DNA from 3 places in the Curtobacterium sp. LFS079 genome. Region 2 is predicted to be linked to each of the others. Evidence: riboswitches for the same ligand, from Rfam matches in the RefSeq annotation. Region 2 holds a riboswitch; each other region holds the start of a gene.
What was found. Region 2 has a riboswitch for S-adenosylmethionine ahead of ACNQPB_RS12710 (hypothetical protein). Riboswitches for the same ligand answer to the same signal wherever they lie in the genome.
Positions count from the first base shown of each region.

Region 1: linked by a shared signal. The riboswitch ahead of ACNQPB_RS10310 (aminotransferase class V-fold PLP-dependent enzyme) and the one ahead of ACNQPB_RS12710 (hypothetical protein) in region 2 are both predicted to bind S-adenosylmethionine.
Region 3: linked by a shared signal. The riboswitch ahead of metX (homoserine O-acetyltransferase MetX) and the one ahead of ACNQPB_RS12710 (hypothetical protein) in region 2 are both predicted to bind S-adenosylmethionine.

Region 1 is NZ_JBFPFO010000005.1:48,778-53,570, reverse strand. It holds gene rsgA (ribosome small subunit-dependent GTPase A) at 1-897, shown strand, start outside; gene hisN (histidinol-phosphatase) at 954-1,766, shown strand; SAM riboswitch class IV at 1,936-2,048, shown strand; gene ACNQPB_RS10310 (aminotransferase class V-fold PLP-dependent enzyme) at 2,084-3,487, shown strand; gene ACNQPB_RS10305 (class I SAM-dependent methyltransferase) at 3,536-4,342, shown strand; gene ACNQPB_RS10300 (metal-dependent transcriptional regulator) at 4,387-4,793, shown strand, end outside.
Region 2 is NZ_JBFPFO010000006.1:235,494-240,286, reverse strand. It holds gene ACNQPB_RS12725 (matrixin family metalloprotease) at 1-70, opposite strand, end outside; gene ACNQPB_RS12720 (VIT1/CCC1 transporter family protein) at 110-1,228, opposite strand; gene ACNQPB_RS12715 (hypothetical protein) at 1,571-1,762, shown strand; gene ACNQPB_RS12710 (hypothetical protein) at 1,791-2,111, opposite strand; SAM riboswitch class IV at 2,128-2,247, opposite strand; gene ACNQPB_RS12705 (sodium:solute symporter family protein) at 2,370-3,911, opposite strand; gene ACNQPB_RS12700 (helix-turn-helix domain-containing protein) at 4,173-4,748, shown strand.
Region 3 is NZ_JBFPFO010000009.1:68,508-73,300, forward strand. It holds gene ACNQPB_RS14795 (class II fructose-bisphosphate aldolase) at 1-349, shown strand, start outside; gene ACNQPB_RS14800 (DeoR/GlpR family DNA-binding transcription regulator) at 373-1,164, shown strand; gene ACNQPB_RS14805 (histidine phosphatase family protein) at 1,161-1,841, opposite strand; gene ACNQPB_RS14810 (CPBP family intramembrane glutamic endopeptidase) at 1,891-2,655, shown strand; gene ACNQPB_RS14815 (VOC family protein) at 2,798-3,436, opposite strand; SAM riboswitch class IV at 3,583-3,699, shown strand; gene metX (homoserine O-acetyltransferase MetX) at 3,713-4,793, shown strand, end outside.

The DNA.
Region 1 (4,793 bases), on a different contig from region 2:
CCCGTGGTTCCCGGCGACTTCGTCGGTCTGGTGGGCGACGTCTCTGGCGGACCGGACGCCCTCGCCCGCCTCGTCCGGGTCGAGGAACGCAAAACCGTGCTGCGCCGCAGTGCCGACGACACCGATCCCGTGGAACGGGTAGTGGTGGCTAACGCCGACCAGCTGGTAATCGTCGTCGCCGCGGCCAATCCGGAGCCGCGCACCGGATTCATCGACCGCGCCCTGGTGGCAGCGTACGACGCCGGGATCGAGCCGCTGCTGCTCGTCACCAAGGCGGATGTCAAGGATCCTGCGGAGCTGTTGGCCAACTACCTGAGCCTCGACTTCCCGGTGATCATCAGCCGCACCGCCGACTCCGAGGCCTCCGGCATCGATGCCAGGAGTGACGACGGACTGTCCGCCAGGCTTGACGTCGCCGCCGTCAGCCACCTGCGTGAGCACCTCGACGGCAAAGTCACCGTGATGCTGGGGCACTCCGGCGTCGGGAAGTCCACCATGGTCAATGCCCTTACCGGCGCCGAACGCGCCACTGGCGGCGTCAACGCCGTCACCGGCCGCGGACGCCACACGTCCTCCTCGGCCCTGGCCCTGAGGCTGCACGAAGCTCCCGCCGGGAGCTGGATCATCGACACCCCCGGCATCCGTTCCTTCGGGCTGGCGCTGGTGGATCCGGACCGGATCATGCACGCGTTCCCGGATCTCGAACCGGGGACCGAATCCTGCGAGCGGGGCTGCAAGCACGATGCCAACGCGGTCCGCTGCGGCCTCGACGACTGGGTCGCCTCCGGTTCCGCCGGGGAAGCAGGCCCGGCCCGCCTTGCCTCCCTGCGGCGGCTCCTCGGCGCGGATCCGCGCCAGGAGGCCAAGGAAACCAAGGAACTGGGCACCGTCATCTGACGAGGCATGCTCCACAAGTCCCCGGGCGGGCAGTGTTTTGCCGGTAGTTTGGAACCATGACCCAAGCCGATCCAAATTACAACGACGACCTCCGCCTTGCCCACGTGCTGGCGGATTCCGTCGATGCCCTGACCATGGAGCGATTCAAGGCCCTGGACCTGCAGGTTGAGTCCAAGCCCGACCTCACCCCGGTGACCGATGCCGACCGCTCCGCCGAGGAAGCCATCCGCGGCCAACTGTCCCGCTCACGTCCACGGGACGCGGTGTTGGGCGAGGAATTCGGCAGCACGGGGCACGGCGCCCGGCGCTGGATCATCGATCCGATTGACGGAACCAAGAACTTTGTCCGCGGCGTTCCCGTCTGGGCCACCCTCATTGCTCTCGTCGACGGCGACGAGGTGGTTGTCGGCGTCGTCAGCGCTCCCGCCCTGGGCCGGCGCTGGTGGGCAGTGAAGGGTGGAGGCGCCTACACCGGCCGCTCCCTGGCCTCGGCCACCCGGCTCAAGGTCAGCAACGTCTCGCGACTGTCCGACGCCTCGCTGTCCTACTCGGAAATCTCGGAGTGGAAGAAGCAAGGCTCACTGGATTCCTTCCTGGATCTGGAAGACGCGGTCTGGCGCAGCCGGGCATATGGCGATTTCTGGTCCTACTGCCTCGTGGCCGAAGGCGCCGTGGACATCGCCGCGGAACCCGAGCTCGAGCTCTATGACATGGCGGCGCTGGTGCCGATCGTGACCGAAGCCGGCGGCCGCTTCACCTCCCTCGACGGCACGGACGGCCCCTTCGGAGGGAACGCCGTCGCCAGCAACTCGATCCTGCATTCCGAGGTCCTCAGGAAACTCAACCCGTCCATCGACGACCTCCTCTAAGCCTGCACCCCTCAGGCTTCGGCGAAGATTCATCGGCAGGCGTCCCCGCTGCGGGACGCCTGCCGATTTTTGTTCGGCAAACAGCCCCGAATCCGCTTTCCGTAACAATCGGCTTAACAAAGCCGGCCGGCTTTGGCGCGTCGCGTATGGTGTCTTAGTCTCAAAGACAGGTCACGAGTGCCAGCGTGAAACCCCGGTTTGCTGGCCGGCAACCCTCCATCGCGGCGGGGTGCCCCGGGTGACGACCCGGCCGGTCCGGAACGGATGCGGCAAGCGCGGATCCCCTGCACGCAGGGTTCCCTTGAATGAGGACTTCCATGAGCACTGCCACTTTCACTTCGCCTGAACTCCGTCACAACGACTCCCCGCAGGCACCCGCTGCCCGCCCGCTGGCCGCCGTCACCGGCGCCGAACTGCAGGCCCCGCTCATCCAGGGCGGCCACGTACGGTACGCAAACCTGGACTACGGCGCATCCGCCCCGGCGCTGACCGTTGTGTCCGCATACCTGAACGAAATCCTGCCGTTCTATGCAAGCGTCCACCGCGGCGCCGGCTACGCCTCGCAGATCAGCACCTCGGTCTACGAAAACGCGCGCAACATCGTGCGGGATTTCGTGGGCGGCCGCTCGGACGACAGCGTGATCTTCACCCGCAACACCACCGATTCCCTGAACCTGCTGGCCGGTTGCCTGCCCGTCGTGGACGGAAAGCACGGCGGCGAAGTCCTGTACCTGGACATCGAGCACCACGCCAACCTGCTCACCTGGCAGCATGTGCCGCACCGCAGCATCGTCGCCGCGCCCACCCTGGCGGAGACCCTGGCCAATGTCCGCGAAGCCTTGGCGCAGGGCGGCGTCAGTCTGCTCGCTGTCACCGGAGCCTCCAACGTCACAGGTGAGATCCTGCCGGTCAAGGAGCTTGCCGCCCTTGCCCACGGGTACGGCGCACGTATTGTCGTCGACGCCGCCCAGCTCGCCCCGCACCGGCGGGTCGACATCGCCGCGGCGGACATCGACTACCTGGTCTTCTCCGGGCACAAGCTCTACGCACCGTTCGGCGCCGGAGTCCTGGTAGGCCGCCCCGACTGGCTCGACGCCGGCACCCCGCACCTCGCCGGTGGCGGCGCCGTCCGGGAAGCGCGCCTCGACTCGGTCACCTGGGCCACCGGACCGGCCCGCCACGAAGGCGGTTCCCCCAATGTGCTCGGCGCGGCCACCCTGGCCCGGGCCACCCAGGTCATCGCGGAACTGGACCAGGACGAGTGGCACGCCCACGAATCCGCGATCCGGACCCATCTGGTTGAAGGCCTGAAGGACATCGAGGGTGTCACGGTCCACCAGATCTTCAGCGACACCGACCCGGCCGACACCATCGGCGTCGTGAACTTCTCCCTTGAGGGCTACGACGCAGGCCTGGTCGCCGCGTACCTCGCCGCAGAACACGGCATCGGCCTGAGGGACGGGCGATTCTGCGCCCACCCGCTGCTCAAGCGGCTCGGCTTGCCCTCCGGTTCCCTGCGCGCCAGCTTCGGCCTGGGTTCCCGGCTCGAGGACGCCACGCGTCTGATCGCCGGAATCAAGGCGCTCAAGTCCGAGGGCCTCGGCTGGGATTACGTCGTCGACGCCGGCCGCTGGGTCCCTGCCAACGACCACCGCAGCTACCCGCATTGGGCGCCAAACACTCCCGGAACCGCAGGCGCCGCGCCCTGCAGCACCGACTGAGTGCGGTAGATTCATAGAGTATTTCAGGACCCGGTGAGGAGTGGACGCGTGGCTTTGCGATCCGGTGGACACCGCGGCGGACCCAAGCTCCGAAACGCCAGGCTCCACGGTCCCAAACTGCACAGCGAGCGGCGGCGCGAGCTCGGATCGAGCTTCCAGGACGGCGGCGAGCACTACCACCGCGTCCGTCCCGGCTACCCGGCCGATTCCGCGGACTGGCTGGTGCCCGCCGGCGCCCGGACCGCCGCGGACATCGGTGCCGGGACCGGCAAATTCACCGCCCTGCTGCTGGAACGCGGCCTGCAGACGGCCGCCGTCGACCCTTCCGAAGACATGCTCGCGCAGCTGCGGAAGGATTACCCGGCGGCCACGGCACTCCTCGGCACGGCAGAGGCAACAGGACTGGCGGATTCAGCATTCGACGTCGTCAGCGTTGCCCAGGCTTGGCACTGGTGCGATCCCCTGCTGGCGAGCACCGAACTGGCCCGCATCCTGCGTCCCGGCGGAGTACTCGGCCTCGTGTGGAACCAGCTGGACACCTCGGTCCCCTGGGTCCACCGGCTCTCGCGCATCATGCATGCCGGGGACGTCCACAAATCGGACTTCCGACCCGTGGTGGGCCCGGAATTCATCGGCTTGGAAAGCCACCTTAGCCCGTGGGAAGATCCGCTGTTCGCGGAAGACATCATGGAGCTGACGAAGTCGCGCAGCTACTACCTGCGCGCGAATGAGGCCACCCGGGCGAAAGTCATGGCCAACCTCCAGTGGTACCTGCACGAGCACCTTGGCCACGGACCATCCGATGTCATCCGGCTGCCCTACATAACACAGAGCTGGCGGGCGCGGAAAGCCTGAGCCGGGCAAATTTCCAGGCATGCCGTTCACGGTAGGCTAGGAGCGTGAAGACCGGCACGCCCTCATCCTCGATCGAGGACTACGTCAAGGTCATCTACTCGTTCACCGAGTGGCAGGACAAACCCATCACGTCGTCGCAGCTGGCCCAGCGTCTCGGCGTGGCGAACTCCTCGGTTTCGGAGATGGTCCGCAAGCTCAAAGACCAGGGCCTGGTGGACCACCGGCCGTATGGCGCGGTCACCCTCACCCCGGAAGGGGTGCAGCTCGCGCTGGCCATGGTCCGGCGGCACCGGCTGATCGAGACCTACTTGGTCATGGAGCTTGGCTACAGCTGGGACGAGGTCCACGATGAAGCCGAGCTCCTCGAGCACGCCGTCTCCGATACGTTCATCGAGCGCATGGCCGGGAAACTGGGCAACCCTGCACGCGATCCGCACGGCGACCCCATTCC
Region 2 (4,793 bases):
GGAGCAGGTACAGGCCGGTGCGGGGACGCCGGGGCGGCAGGCCGCCGTCGGGCTCGAAATCCGGGTACATCCTGCTCCCTGCGTTGTAGACAAAGCGGCTGCCTGCCGCCTAGCCGACCACAGCTCCGAACAGCAGGCCAAGCCCGTAGGTTGCGCCGGCGGCGCCAAGGCCGATCGCCAGCTGGCGGAGGCCACGCGTGAGGGGCGAGGTGCCGGAAAGCAGACCAACGACGGCGCCCGTTCCGAGAAGCGCGACGCCCACCAGAGTACCGGCCGTCAGGAGGGCAGCGAAACCGCCGAGTCCGAAGATGAACGGCAGGATCGGCACGATGGCACCGGAGGCGAAGAAGCAGAAGCTGGACACCGCGGCACCCCAGGCGGAACCGACGGCTTCGTGCTCGTCCGGGCTCTCCTCTTCCTCCGGGTGGAGGGACAGGGATGGATCGCAGTCGCAGGAGTAGACGCCCATGCGCTCGGCGGCGCGGTGTTCGGCGGCTTCGTGGCTCATGCCGCGGGCCAGGTAGACCAGCACCAGCTCGTTGTGCTCGATGTCCAGGGAAGGCGCCGCGGAGAGCGTGACCTGGGTGGGCCGGGTGGCCTTCAGCAGTTCCAGCTGGGAGCGGACCGAGACGTACTCGCCGGCGCCCATGGACAGCGCACCGGCCAGCAGGCCGGCGATGCCGCTGAAGAGCACTACGGAGGTGGGGACGCCGGTGGCCGCCATGCCCATCACGAGGGACAGGTTGCTGACCAGGCCGTCGTTTGCGCCGAATACAGCGGCGCGGAAGGAACCGGAGAGCCGGTTGCGGCCGCGGGTGGCCAGACCGCGGACCACTTCTTCGTGGATCTGCTCGTCGGCGGCCATTGCACGCGTCGCGGCGGGATCGGTGGCGTAGGGGGAGCGGCTCTCGGCGCGCTGGGCAAGGGCCAGCACGAACACCGAACCGAAATGCCGCGCCAGGAAGCCGAGCAGGCGGCTGCGGGTCGACGCCGCCTTGGGCATTCCCGCGTGTTCACCCAACACGCGAAGCCAGTGGGCTTCGTGACGGCCTTCGGCGTCGGCGAGGGCCAGAAGGATTTCGCGTTCTTCGCCGTCGCGGCGCTGCGCCAGTTCGCGGTACACGGCGGCTTCGGCGCGTTCGTCGGCCAGGTACTGCCGCCAGCGTTTGATGTCTGCGGGGGAGGGAGGTTCCGGCTGCGCGGTGTCTTGCGGCCGCGCTGTGTCCATTGGCGTTTGCACTGTGGCTTTTGGCGGCACTGTGGCTTTTGGCGGCACTGGGTCTTTTCGCGGCACTGTGGCTTTTCGCGTTTGCACTGTGGCTCCTGTGTTGCCGGGGCGGGTTTCATCGCCCCGTTGCACTTCCACATTAGCGCCAATTTCCGCGGTTTTTTGGCCGGTAATCCTCACCACGGAGTTTCGGCATGCCTTAAAGCAAGCGCCGTCCTGCCACACCTTGACCCCCGGCAGGGGCAGTGCTCAGATGGAGGAACAAGGGGCACGGATTGGCGCGGCCGTGCAGTTGGCCGGACCGAGCCGCAGCCCGCGGCAAAGTGAACGGAAGGTTTCACCGTGGACAGCACCGAACCGCATGCCTGGCACGCCGAACGTCCGACCGTCGAGGCGGATCCCGCCTACGACTACAGCGAGGACATCCCTGTGGACGAGGAATGGGACGAAGAAGACGACGCCATTGACGAAGAAGAACGGGTCGTGCCGCTCGACGTCGATGAACACCGGGAAGAAGAAGGCGACGAAGAATAGCCCGGTACCCGTGTTCCGGTCTTTTCCGTCACTCCAGGATGAATGACAGGTCCTTGCCCCCGCGGTAACCGCGCGCGGCGACGGCGAGGAGCAGCCTCCGCTCGGCCGGAAACCAGAGGGCGGGCCGTACTGTACGGGCCAGCGCCCGGGTGAGGAGCCGCGGGTCAGCGCACCGCCCGAGTTCGCGCCTGCCGGCCACGAAGAGCAGCACCGATCCGCTGGAAATATCGACACAGGGAATCACCCGCAGCGCCGCCGGGGAGCCTGCGGCTGCGGGCGGTTCGGCGCGCGGTTCATTCCGGTTGTCCGTCTGGGCAGGTGCAAGGTGGGCGGTGGCATCAAGAGGCATTGGCCTTCTCCTGGGGGAGTTGCTCTTGCCTGGCCGGTTGTCTCTGGTCCGGTGCAGGCCGCTTCCTCATCCGAACCACCCGTGAACATGGGGTTGGTGCGTGGCAAGTCGGAGCTTGGCGCCACATCTCTTGAAGCTGGACTTACCTTAGCGCACCCGTCCCGCCTGCGGGACAGGGCAAAGCCGGGAACGACGACGGCGGTGCCACCTGCGCAAGGTGGCACCGCCGTCGTCGTTATCCTGTTAGCCCGCCGGGGACTAGTGGCCCGTGTGGCTGGCCACCGGGTGCGCGTCCAGGGGCAGTTCCTCGGAGACAGCCCCGGCAACCCGGCGCTCCCAGGCTTCGCGGACTTCCGGATCCGTGGGCGGCGTGAGCAGGGAAATCACCACATAGCAGACAAGGGAAGCGCCCAGGCCCCAGTAGATGGGCTCGTTGGCGTAGACGCCGTCCTCGCTCGGGATGGCACCCACCGCGTACATGATCAACAGGCCCAGCGTCAGCACCGAGCCGACTGCCATGGACCAGGCAGCGGCAACCCCGGTGCCGCGCTTCCAGACCAGGCCGCCGAGGATGGCGACCAGCAGGCCGCCCACCAGGATGTCGTAGGCGATGGTCAGGGCCACGACCACGTCCTGCGCCGCCATGGAGATCAGCACGGCCAGGATGCCCAGGCCCAGGACCCAGTAACGGTTGGCCTTGACGTCGTGCTCGGGGTTTTCGGTGTCATCGGTGTGGACGGTCTTGCCGAACCAGCTGGCCACGAACGGAACAACGTCTGCGCGGGCCACGGTCGCGGCGGCGATCAGGGCGCCGGACGCCGTGGACATCATGGCGGCGACGGCTGCGGCCATGACCAGGCCGCCGATTCCGATCGGGAGGATGTGGGTGGCAACTTCCGCGTAGACGACGTCCTTGCCGAGCGCCTTGACGTCGATGTTCGGCAGGGCTACGCGGGCAGCCAGGCCGATGACGGCGCCGGCCAGGCCGTAGAGGATGCAGTAGACACCGGCGGTGGCGCCGCCCCAGCGGGCCACCTTGGGGGTCTTGGCGGTGAAGACGCGCTGCCAGATGTCCTGGCCGATCAGCAGGCCGAGGGTGTAGACGACGAAGTAGGTGATGATCGTCTGCATGCCGATGCCGTCGATCTGGAAGAAGGACTCCTTCACCCGGGAGCGGATGCCGTCCAGGCCGCCGGCCGCGTTCAGGGCGAAGGGCAGCATGAGGAAGAAGATACCCACGGTCTTGATGACGAACTGGACCTGGTCGGCCAAGGTGATGGACCACATGCCGCCGATCGTTGAGTAGACCAGCACGATTGCGCCGCCGACGGCGATGGCGAGCCAGCGCTCCCAGCCGAAGAGGACCACGAAGATGGTGGCGTAGGCGCCGGTGGACGTGGCGCAGAGCATCAGGGTGTAGGCGAGCATGACGATGCCCGAGGTCTGCGTGGCCTGCTGGCCGTACCGCAGGCTGAGCATCTGGGAGACGGTGTAGATTTTCAGGCGCTGGATCGTCCCGGCGAAGAGCAGGCTCAGCAGCAGCACGCCGGTGCCGATCGCGACGACGAGCCACATGCCGGAGATGCCGAACTTGTAGCCGAGGCCCACGCCGCCCACCGTGGAGGCGCCGCCAAGGACCACTGCCGCCATGGTGCCCGTGTAGAGGAACGGGCCCAGGCGGCGGCCGGCCACGAGGAAGTCACTGTTGTTCTTGGTGCGGGACTTGCCCCACCAGCCAAAGGCCAGCATGGCCAGCAGATACACCACCACAATGGCGATGTTGAGGAACGATGAGTCCATTGTCGGCTCCTGGGGATTTTGCAGCGGCCGGGTTCCGTTTCCATGACAGCGCCGGTGTCATTCGGACCATTCCGCGGTGCGGGGTGTTGGGGGAGGAAAGTTTGCCATTTTGCCTAGAGGGCAACACTTGTTGCATGAAAGGATATGTAGTGATCGGCGTAACAGTCAAGGGCGGGTGCACAGGGCAGGGGGCTCCGCGGCCCCGCCGGATACTATGGCCCAAATGACTGGGCCGCACTTTTCGGCCTGAAAGGTTCGTGAATGAAGGCTCTTCCCGTTGAACCCAGCAACGTTCCGCTTGCCATCGGTTCAAGAATCCGCGCCGCCCGCCAATCCCAGCGGCTCACCATCGAGCAGGTGGCAGAAGCCACCGGGCTGACCAAGGGATTCCTCAGCCGCGTGGAACGGGACCTGACCTCGCCGTCGGTGGCGTCCCTGGTGACGCTGTGCCAGGTGTTGTCCGTGTCCATCGGCGATCTTTTCGCGGCACCGGAGACGCACCTGACGCGCCGTGACGACGGGCCGAAGATTTCCTTGGGCGGCGAAGGAATCGTGGAGCGACTCCTCACGGCGCGGTCCGAGCGCCGCCTGCAGATCATCAGGGCCGTGATCGAACCCCGCGGGCGCGGCGAATCGGAGCTCTACGCCGTCGACTGCGATGTGGACGTCCTGCACGTCACCAAGGGCCGTATCCAGCTGATCCTGAGCAACGAAAAGTACGAGCTCGAGGAAGGCGACACCTTGTCCTTCCCCGGCCGCGAGCCGCACACCTGGGTCAACCCCACGGACGAAACCGTCGAGGTGCTCTGGATCCTGGTGCCCGCCGCCAGCCGCTGAGGGTTGGACATGTGAGGCCCGCTCTGCGTCCTTTGACCAGGTCAA
Region 3 (4,793 bases), on a different contig from region 2:
CGGCGTGGATGCCCTGGCCGTCGCCGTCGGCTCCTCGCATGCGATGACCGAACGCAGCGCCCAGCTGGACCTGGAGCTGATAGCCCGGCTCAAGGACGCGGTGCAGCTGCCTCTGGTGCTGCACGGTTCTTCCGGCGTAGCAGACGGGACGCTGGTGGCGGCGATCCGGGCCGGTATGACTAAGATCAACGTATCCACACACTTGAACGGGTTCTTCACGCGCGCTGTCCGGGAGTACCTGGACGCCAATCCCGCGGTGGTGGATTCCCGCAAGTACATCGCGGCGGGCCGTGATGCCCTGGTGGTGGAATCCGCCCGCTTGCTGACGTTGTTCGCGAAAGTGAACTAGAAACCGCCTCCGGAAGGTTCGTGATGACCCGTACAGATCGGCTGACTGCCATCCTCGATCTCCTCGCCGAGTCAGGGCATGTCGAAGTCGAGGACATCGTGACCCGCCTCGGGGTTTCGCCGGCCACCGCGCGGCGCGACCTGGACAGCCTGGCCAAACAGCGGCTGCTCAGCCGCACTCGCGGCGGCGCCACCAAGGGCGCCGTGGCTTACGACCTGCCCGGCCGGTACAACCGGGACGACCACGCGGAGGCAAAGCAGCGGATCGCCCTGGCCGCCTCCGAACTGATCGCTCCGGGTGCGGTGATCGGCCTGAGTGGCGGCACCACCAGCACGGCCCTGGCCCAGGTGCTCTCCACCCGTGAAGACCTGAACGCGCCTTCCAACCGGCCGATGCTGACGGTCGTCACCAATGCCATCAACATCGCCGCCCAGCTGGCCGTGCGGCCCAACATCAAGATCATGGTCACCGGCGGCATCCTGAATCCCCGCTCCTACGAGCTGGTGGGACCCTACACGGACGTAATCATGCAGAAAGTCGCCCTGGACTTCGCCTTCATCGGGGTCAACGGCGTGGATCCGAAGATAGGGCCGACCATCACCGACGAAGGCGAAGCCATGGTGAACTCCGCCATGGCACGCCGCGCCACCGCGTCCTACGTACTGGCGGACTCCAGCAAGATCGGCAAGCGTTCCTTCGCCACCATGGCCGGCTATGAATTCAAGCGGCTCATCACGGACAGTGGGATCAAGCCGGCGGACAAGGCCGCCTTCGAAGCCGCCGGAACCGAAGTGACGGTCGCCGAACTCGACTAGAACTTCACCTGCGGGGCGTCCAGGACGGTTTCGTCCACCCGGCGGTCAACCCACTGGCTGAACGGCACGTCGAGGTCATACTTTCCGCTCGTGTTGCGTACCAGGGTCCGCAGTTCGGCGTTCCCGGGGTTGTTGAGGGACTCAAAGTATTCAACCGACCAGTGGAACCAGCGCATGCAGAACAGCCGCATGGTCAGACCGTGCGTCACCAGCAGGGTGTTCGGGGCGTAGTCCGGCTTCTCCCAGTGCCGGTACAGGGTCTCCATGAAGGATGAGACGCGGTCATAGACATCGGAGCCGGACTCGCCTTCCCGGAAACGGTAGAAGAAGTGTCCGTAGAGGTTCCGCAGTTCCTTCTGGTCCTCGATCTCGCCGGCTATCTGGAAGTTGGCCCAGTCCTGCTCGCGCAGCCGGGGTTCCTCGATCACCCGCTCCGTCACGCCGTCCAGCTGCAGTGCCTCGAGCGTCTGGTAGGCCCGCAGGTACGGCGAGACGTAGACGCACAGCTGCTCGCCGTCGAGCTTCCTGCGCAGTTCCTCCCCGGTGCGCCTGGCCTGTTCCAGCCCGAGCCCGGTCAGCGGGATCCGATAGTCGGGCACGCGGTTGTAGATCGAGGTGTCCACGTTGGCGGCCGACTGGCCGTGCCGGACCATGAAGATACGTGCTGGCGCGCTCATCCCACCAAGCATAGGCAAACACCCAGGAAAATGAGGGCAAGATAGGACCATGCTTGTTGCCTCCACCCGCCGGCTGCGCGCCGAAGTGCTCATCGTCCTGGGCCTGTCCCTGGGCCAGTCGGCGGTGTACTCGGTGGTGCAGCTGCTGGACAAGATGAGCCGGGCCCCGCTGGCGCAGGGAACATCCACACTGAACGCCTCGCGGAACAGCCGGGAGTACTTCGACCTGACCTACCAGCTGCTGGACATCGCCTTCGCCCTGGTTCCGGTGGTGCTGGTGTTCTATTTCCTCTCCCAGCAGCGGGCACCGTCGGAGCAGGAATCGGCGTTCCAGCGCCTCGGCTTCACCCTGTCCCGCCCCGGCCGCGACCTTCTGCAGGGCCTGGGCCTGGCGGCGCTCATCGGGATTCCCTCCCTGGGCCTTTACGCCGCGGGCCGGGCCATGGGAATCACGACGGCGATCATCCCCAGCGGGCTCGACTCCCACTGGTGGACGGTGCCGGTGCTGATCCTCTCCGCGGTGCGGCATGCCGTCGTCGAGGAGGTGATCGTGGTGGGCTACCTGCTGGACCGCTTCGGCAAATTCGGCTGGAGCATGCCGCTGGGCATCGTCTTGAGTGCGCTCCTGCGGGGCAGCTACCACCTCTACCAGGGCTTCGGTCCGTTCATCGGGAACGCGGTCATGGGCCTGGTCTTCGGTTGGGTCTACAGCCGCACCAAGCGGGTCATGCCGCTGGTGGTGGCCCACGCCCTGCTGGACATTGCTGCCTTTGTCGGCTTCAGCCTCTTCGGCAAGGCGGTTGGGCTGGGCTGACGGTCGGGGTGGGCTGAACCGCAGAGGCCGCGGAAAGCCTTAAAAGGTTTCGGCCGCCGTCGCTGGGTGACGTCATTGGCACCCGCCGAAGGCGGCCGAAGATTTGGGCCGGGGCACCGCCGGTGGCGGCACCCCGGAGGGGTCAGATGGTGACGGCCCCGTTGGCTGTTTCAAAGGTGACGGACATGATGCCCGGAACACCGTGCGGAGCAACCCACTGGACGGCAACGTCCTCAAGCGGCTTCTCCACCGGTTCGCCCAGCCACTCGGTCACACGGGCAGCCGACCCGGCGATGGTGAGGCTGGACATCTTGACGTCGCTCGCGTAGACGAGGGACGGGTGCAGTGCAGGATCGCCTTCCCAGCGGAGCAGGTACGGGACCTGCGGATCCGCGATCAGGCCGAGGATGCCGATCTGCTGCCACACAAGTTCCCGGCCGTCAGGGAACTTGCGGTTGCCGGGAACCGCGGAGCGGCCCAGTCGTTCTTCAAAGGGGGACAGGTCGTCGACGGCGACGCACCATCCCATCCATCCACCGCCGGTGGCGGAGCGTGCCCGGACGGCCTGTCCGAACGGTGCTTTATCCGACGCCGGGTGGTCCAGGACTTCCACAACTTCCAGGTATTTGTGGTCTGCGAGCGGAATGATCATGTTCCGCGTACCGAAGCGCGGGTGCACTCCGCCGCGGACCGCATCCACTCCCAAAGCTGCGGAAATCCGCTCTGTGGTGGCCATCAGGCCATCCTGTTCACAAGCGTAAGAGACGTGATCCATGCGCATGTCACTCATCTTGGCACTTTGTGATGGGCCTCTCAGCTTAGCCAAGCCTAAGTAAGGTAGGACGTTCACCCGACCCGGTCCCGACTGTCACATAGCTGTCACATTGTTCGCGTTGGCGGAGCGGTTTTTCCTACACTCGAAGCAAAGGTCACGAGTGCCAGCGCTAAACCCCGGTTTGCTGGCCGGCAACCCTCCGTCCGTGGCGGGGTGCCCCGGGTGAAGACCTGGCCTGCCGGACAGCTGTCGGCAGGCAAGCACGAGGTTCAGGGGTTCTCCATGACGATTGCCGCACCGTCGGCCACCAGCAAGCGCAACGACAACGGCCACAACCAGGATGGCACGGTCAAGTACGTTTCCATCGGCGCACTGGAACTCGAAGCGGGAGGCTACCTGCCGGACGTGGTCCTCGCCTACGAAAGCTGGGGGACGCTCAACGCCGATGCCTCGAACGCGGTCCTCATCGAGCATGCCCTCACCGGTAGCACCCATGTGGCCCGCGGTGGAAGCGACGAAGAAGGCTGGTGGGAACAGCTCGTCGGCCCCGGTGCCACCATCGACACCGACCGCTGGTTCGTAGTCTCGGTGAACATCGTCGGCGGCTGTTACGGCAGCACCGGGCCGTCGTCGAACGCGCCTGACGGCAAGCCCTGGGGTTCCCGCTTCCCGCTGGTGACCTTGCGGGATTCCACCACCGCGGAGGCCCGCCTTGCCGACGCCCTCGGAATTGACAGCTGGCACGCGGTAATCGGCGGCTCCATGGGCGGCGCCCGCGCACTCGAATGGGCGGTCAGCTACCCGGCCCGCGTGAAGAACTGCGCCGTCATCGCAGTCGGCGCCTACAGTACGGCCGAACAGATCGCGTTCGCCCAGGCACAGACGCTGGCGATCCGCCAGGACCCCGCCTTCAACGGCGGCGACTACTACGACGGCGCGGCTCCCGAGGCGGGCCTCGCCCTCGCCCGGCGGATCGCCCACATCACCTACCGCTCGGCCGCGGAGCTGGACTTCCGCTTCGGCCGTAACGCCCAGGACGATGAGACGCCGCTCCAGGCCCCGGCGCTGGGGGAGCGCGGCCGCTACCAGGTGGAAAGCTACCTCGACCACCAGGGCCACAAGCTCGTGCAGCGTTTCGACGCCAACAGCTACGTCGCCCTCACCGAGGCCCTGATGAGCCATGATGTTTCGCGCGGCCGCGGCAGCCTCAAGGAAGCGCTGGCCCTTGTCGAGGCGAACTTCTTCGTCGCCGCAGTGGATTCGGACCGCCTCTATTTCCCGGAGCAGTCGCGCGAACTCGCCGAAGCGCTGCCCGGCGGCGTGGAGGTCCACACCATCGAAGCCCCGATCGGCCACGACGGGT